2 linked regions of the Roseiflexus sp. RS-1 genome follow. The protein of the gene in region 1 interacts with the protein of each later gene in a pairwise test. Links are inferred from orthologs where the notes say so. Each region holds a gene or a part of one and is shown on either strand. Other genes may lie near its edges.

What was found.
Region 2: the proteins of sufU (region 1) and nifS interact in binary tests that used the Escherichia coli proteins (3 or more experiments, as listed by UniProt). The link is inferred for Roseiflexus sp. RS-1 from one-to-one orthologs.

Annotation. Positions count from the first base shown.
Region 1 is NC_009523.1:882,146-885,151, forward strand. Bases 290-2,970 are described here. They hold sufU (Fe-S cluster assembly sulfur transfer protein SufU), read left to right. Parts: upstream 290-1,271; coding sequence 1,272-1,670; downstream 1,671-2,970. Other genes in these bases: ROSERS_RS03665 (cysteine desulfurase), read left to right, coding at 290-1,266; sufB (Fe-S cluster assembly protein SufB), read left to right, coding at 1,697-2,970. Outside these bases: Fe-S cluster assembly protein SufD, read left to right, coding at 1-8; more of ROSERS_RS03665, read left to right, coding at 22-289; more of sufB, read left to right, coding at 2,971-3,006. UniProt on the Escherichia coli protein: A scaffold on which IscS assembles Fe-S clusters. Exists as 2 interconverting forms, a structured (S) and disordered (D) form. The D-state is the preferred substrate for IscS.
Region 2 is NC_009523.1:210,551-213,853, reverse strand. What follows is about bases 248-3,225. They hold nifS (cysteine desulfurase NifS), read left to right. Parts: upstream 248-1,110; coding sequence 1,111-2,340; downstream 2,341-3,225. Other genes in these bases: ROSERS_RS00860 (TM0106 family RecB-like putative nuclease), read left to right, coding at 2,337-3,225; ROSERS_RS00870 (energy-coupling factor ABC transporter ATP-binding protein), read left to right, coding at 353-1,111. Also shown: cobalt ECF transporter T component CbiQ, read left to right, coding at 1-204; more of ROSERS_RS00860, read left to right, coding at 3,226-3,303. UniProt on the Escherichia coli protein: Master enzyme that delivers sulfur to a number of partners involved in Fe-S cluster assembly, tRNA modification or cofactor biosynthesis. Catalyzes the removal of elemental sulfur from cysteine to produce alanine.

The sequences.
Region 1 (3,006 bases):
AGATATAATGAAGGTGCGCCGATGACTATCAACGCCAGCCTGACTCTGTTCGATATTGTGACGCTGCGGCGTGAGTTCCCGATCCTCAATCAGGCGGTGCATGGGAAAACGCTGGCGTTCCTCGACAGTGCAGCATCGTCGCAGAAACCGCGCCGTGTCATCGATTGCCTGGAAGATTATTACCGGCGCTATAATGCGAATGTCCATCGCGGCATTTATCGGCTGAGCGAGGAAGCGACGTTCGCCTTCGAGCGGGCGCGTGGCAAGGTGGCGCGCTTCATCAACGCTCGCAGTCAGCGCGAGATCGTGTTCGTGCGGAATACGACCGAGGCAATCAACCTGGTGGCGCGGAGTTGGGGCGATGCCAACCTGCGCGAAGGGGATCGCATTCTGCTCAGCATCATGGAGCACCATTCGAACCTGGTGCCCTGGCAAATGCTGGCACAGCGCACCGGCGCGAAACTGGAGTTTCTGCCGATCGACGGCGAAGGTCGCCTGGCGCTCGACAACCTGGAAGTGCAACTCGAAGGGGTGCGTCTGGTGGCGATCACGCAACAGTCGAATGTGCTGGGGACGATCAATCCGGTGGCGGAGATCGCGCAACGCGCCCATGCCGTCGGTGCGCTGGTGCTGGTGGACGGCGCGCAGAGCGTACCGCACATGCCGGTGGATGTTCAGGCGCTCGATATCGATTTCCTGGCGTTCAGCGGTCATAAGATGTGTGGTCCGACCGGGATCGGGGTGCTGTGGGGTCGGCGCGCGATCCTGGAACAGATGCCGCCATTTCTCGGTGGTGGATCGATGATCAAGGTGGTAGGGCTGCACGAATCGACCTACGCTGATGTTCCGGCGCGCTTCGAAGCGGGCACACCGGCAATCGCCGAAGCCATCGCGCTTGGCGAAGCGGTCGATTTTCTTCAGGAGATCGGGATGGATCGGATCTATGCCCACGAGCGCGAACTGCTGGGGTATGCGCTCGAACGCCTGACCGAAGTTGAAGGGTTGCGGGTGTACGGTCCGACAACGACCGAAATGCGCGGCGGTGCGGTGAGTTTTACGCTCGACGGGGTGCATCCGCACGATGTCGCTGCGGTGCTCGACGGCGAGGGGATTGCGGTGCGCGCCGGGCACCACTGCGCGCAGCCGCTACATGCGCACTACGACATTCCTGCCACCACACGCGCATCATTCTATCTGTACAACATACCGGAAGAGATTGATCGACTGGTCGCCGCGCTGCACAAAGTGCGCACGCTGTTCGGGTGATTGGGATGGATGATCTGTACCGCGAACTTATCCTCGAACACTACAAGCATCCGCGTCGTCGCGGTCGCATCGACCATCCCGACGTCAGCGCTGAGGAGCATAATCCGCTGTGCGGCGATCGAGTGCGGATCGACCTGCGGATCGAGAATGGCATCATCACCGATGCGCGCTTCGATGGGCGCGGATGCGCCATCAGTCAGGCGTCGGCATCGATGTTGACCGAGGAAATTGTCGGGATGCCGGTTGAACAGGCAAAGCAGTTCAGCAAGGATCAGATGCTTGCGCTGATCGGCATTCCGTTGAACCATAATCCGGTGCGCATCAAGTGCGCCTTGCTTCCGCTCAAAACACTCAAGGTCGGGTTGTATGGCGTGGGTCATGCGCCCGATGATGATGAGATGTGATTAATTCTGGGAGAGGAGTGCATCCAATGGCTGTGACAGCGACGAATCTGGATTTCGATTACTCGAAGTACGCGTTCCGCAACGAGGAACGATATATTTTCAAGTCTGAAAAGGGCTTGAACGAAAAAGTCGTGCGTGAACTGTCAGGGATGAAGGGTGAGCCGGAGTGGATGTTGAAGCGTCGGTTGCAGGCGCTCGAAATCTTCCGCAAAAAGCCGACGCCGCTGACCGGCATGTGGGCGAACCCTGAACTGGCAGAATTGAACTATGACGATATTCACTATTTCGTGCGTGCTGGCGAGCGCCCGCAGACCGATTGGGACGCCGTGCCGCCGGAGATCAAGAACACCTTTGAGCGGTTGGGCATCCCTGAAGCGGAGCGCAAGTTCCTGGCAGGCGTCGGCGCGCAGTACGAGTCGGAAGTCGTCTATCACTCGCTGCGCGAAGAGTGGGCGAAGCAGGGGGTGATTTTCCTCGACACCGATACCGGGTTGAAGGAGTACCCGGAGATCTTCAAGCAATACTTCGGTACGGTCGTGCCGGCGGCGGATAACAAGTACGCTGCGCTGAACACAGCGGTCTGGTCGGGCGGGTCGTTCGTCTACGTGCCGAAGGGGGTGCACGTCGATATTCCGCTTCAGGCGTACTTCCGCATCAATGCGGAGAACATGGGTCAGTTCGAGCGCACCCTGATTATCGTCGAGGAAGGTGCGTCGGTGCACTATATCGAGGGATGCACCGCGCCGATCTACAGCACTAACTCGCTGCACTCGGCGGTGGTCGAGATCATCGTGATGAAGGGCGGCAAGTGCCGCTATACCACGATCCAGAACTGGGCGAACAATATCTTCAACCTGGTGACCAAGCGCGCTATCGCCTATGAAGAGGCGAGCATGGAGTGGGTCGATGGCAACATCGGTTCGCGCCTGACGATGAAGTACCCGTCGGTCTACCTGATGGGGCGCGGCGCGCGCGGCGAGGTGCTCTCGGTGGCGTATGCCGGCAAGGGGCAGCACCAGGACGCCGGCGCCAAAATGGTGCATATCGCGCCAGATACGACGAGCCGCATCACCAACAAGTCGGTCTCGAAGAATGGCGGCAAGACGACGTACCGCGGTCTGGCGAAGGTGGCGCCGGGCGCAACCGGGGCGAAGATCAATGTGAACTGTGACGCGCTCATCCTGGATGAGAAGTCGGCATCCGATACGATCCCGTACATCGAGATTGAGGAAGACCGCTGCACCCTGGCGCACGAGGCGACGGTGGGGCGTATCGGCGAGGAGCAACTGTTCTATCTGATGAGCCGCGGCATCAGCGAGGCTGACGCGCTGTCGAT
Region 2 (3,303 bases), 670 kb from region 1 along the record:
CAGGTGACAGGAAACATGGTCGGGCAACTGTTCCTGCGCAGTTATGATCGCAGCGAGCGGGTGTATCAGGCGATGCTGGCGCGTGGCTTCGATGGACGCTTTCTGACTGCCAATCCTCATCAGATGCGCGCACACGACTGGTGGGCGCTGGCGGGGACGGTCGTGGCGCTGGCGCTCATCCACGTGGCGGGAATGGCGCTGTGACCCGGCATACCCGGCACGGCGTGCAACGACGAGGCTGCGTTACGATGCAGTCTCGCTCTGGCAGGCGTTCCTGCTCCGCAGCACCCTATCCGGCGGATAACGGAATACGCTACAATAGTGTCGATCAATTAATGTTCAGGATCCGTCCATGCTGCTCCGTGATCTCGACATTGCAGTCGCGCCGTCGCCAGGCGCCGAACCGCCAGCGCTCCTGATCGAAGACCTGCACTTTGCCTATCCCGATGGGCATGTCGCGCTCCGTGGCGCGACGCTCTCTGTTGCACGCGGCGAGAAGGTGGCGCTGGTCGGACCCAACGGCGCGGGCAAGAGTACGCTGTTGCTACACCTCAACGGTATTCTGCGCGGGAAGGGACATATTGCGATCGGTGGGGTTCCGGTGAATGAGCACAACCTGCCGCAGGTGCGCGCGCGGGTTGGTCTCGTGTTTCAAAATCCCGATGATCAACTGTTCTCACCAACTGTCTTCGAGGATGTCGCGTTCGGTCCGCTCCATATGGGGCTATCGGCAGACGACGTGCGCGCGCGGGTCGAACGGGCGCTTGCGCTGGTCGGGATGCAGGCGTACCGCGACCGGCAGCCGTATCGTTTAAGTATGGGCGAAAAGAAGCGTATTGCGATTGCCACGGTACTGGCGATGGACCCGGATATTCTGGCGTTCGATGAACCGTCAGCCGGTCTCGATCCACGGGCGCGGCGCGGGTTGATCGACCTGCTGCGCAATCTGCCGCTGACGATGCTGGTTTCGACGCACGATATGCTGATGGTGCGCGAACTGTTCGACCGGATGGTTATCATGGACGAGGGGCGTATCGTCGCAGATGGCAACACGGCTCTGCTGCTCGCCGATCAGGCGCTGCTCGAAGCGCACGGTCTGGAAGCGCCCTGATGTCTCTACAAAGCGAGGAGTATGTGACTGACCGATTGATCTACCTTGATCACGCGGCAACGACGCCGGTCGATCCCGTGGTGCTCGAGGCGATGATCCCCTATTTCACCACGCACTTTGGCAATCCATCGAGCATCTATCGCATTGGACGCGCTGCACTGCATGCACTCGACGAAGCGCGTGATCAGATTGCGTCGATCCTGGGAGCATCGCCGCGTGAGATTATTTTTACCGGCAGTGGTTCGGAGAGCGATAACCTTGCGATTCGTGGCGTCGCACTGGCGCAACGCCAGGCAGGACGGGGATCGCACATTATTACCAGCGCCATTGAGCATCACGCGGTGCTGCATACCGTCGAACATTTGCAAGCGTTTGGGTTCGAGGCGACCATCCTGCCGGTCGATCCCAAAGGTCTGGTGCAGCCGGAATACCTGCGCGCCGCGTTGCGTCCGGACACGGTGCTGGTATCGATCATGTACGCCAACAACGAAATCGGCACGATCCAGCCGATTGCGGAACTGGGCGCCATCTGTCGCGAACGCGGCATTCCTTTCCACACCGATGCCGTCCAGGCGCCCGGTGCGTTACCGCTCGACGTGCGTGCGCTCAACGTCGATCTTATGACCATTGCTGCGCACAAGTTCTACGGTCCCAAAGGCGTGGGTGCGCTCTACGTTCGCCGGGGCACACCGCTCCTGCCGCAGATCACCGGCGGTGGACAGGAACGACGACGACGCGCTGGCACCGAGAATGTGCCCGGCATCGTCGGCATGGCGACGGCGCTGCGCCTGGCGGAAGAACGCCGCGCGCACGACAGCGCCCACTGTGCGCGTCTGCGCGACCGGTTGGTGGCGGGCATTCTGGAACGTGTGCCGGGATCGCGTCTCAATGGTCATCCGACCCAACGACTGCCCAATAATGCCAGTCTTTCGTTCGAGGGTGTCGAGGGTGAAAGCATCCTTCTGTTGCTCGATCAGCACGGGATTGCTGCTTCGAGCGGCTCTGCCTGCACCAGTGGATCACTGGAGCCATCGCACGTGTTGATCGCCCTGGCTCGCGCTTCCGGGACGGAACGTGCGCCGGAAATTGCGGCTGCGCTCCCCGGCGCGGTGCGATTCACTTTTGGGCGTGAGAACACCGATGCCGATGTCGATGCGGTTCTGGAGATGTTGCCGGGTATTGTTGCACAACTGCGGGAAATGACGGTAACATCGCAGGGAGGCGTATGACCAACGAGCAACCCCAGCCGGTCACAACAGTTCCATCTTTCCCTCCCTCCTGGATCGACGCCGACGATCTGGCATGGCTGGCGCGCTGCGAACGTCGGATCTGGCTTGATCAACGTTCTGTTCATCCGCCTCCGGTAACACCCACCGCCGATGCGCGTGCGCGGATGGCGCTTCGTGCTGCCCACAAACAGCGCATCCTCGCCGGGATTCCGAATCTTGAAGACCTGTCCGCACTTGACTGGTCTGAGCGTGTCATCCAGACCCGCCGGTTGATGCAACGCGGTGCGGCAGCGATTGCCGGCGCCGCGCTCGAAGCGCCTCTCGCCGACCACACGCTACGCGGCGCTCCCGACCTGCTGATCCGCACCGCTACCACATCCGGCGCGTGGTCCTATCGCCCGGTGGCGATTGTGTTGCACACCCGCCCGACACGCTGGGATCGGTTGCTGCTCGACGCATGGCGGTGGTTGGTGCGGCAGACCCAGGGGGAAGCGATCGATCCGCCTGGCGAGTTGTGGCTCGGCGCCAGCGGGGACGGACCGGCGCTCGTCAAACGCCAATCTGCGTCGCTCGCCCCATTCACCGCTCAGGTCTGGCGCGCTGCCGTCATCGCAACCAGAGAAGCCCCGCCTGTCTGGTTCGACAACGACCATTGCCCTTTCTGCACCTGGCGAACGGCGTGCGATGCGGCTGCGCGCGAAACGCGCGACATCGCACTCCTTCCCGGATTGAGCCGCCGGCAGGGGATTGCGCTGCGTCAGCGCGGCATCCATCGGATAGAACAGGTTGTGACGCTCGAACCTGGCGTTCTTGCAACGCTGCCGGATCGTCTGCCCTATGGTGGCGAGCGCCTGCGATTGCAGGCGCAGGCGCTGCTCAGCGACCAACCACAACCAACCAGCACTGGCGCTCCGCAGCTCCCCCACGTCGGTTTCTTTCTCGACATCGAAAGCGACCCGCTGA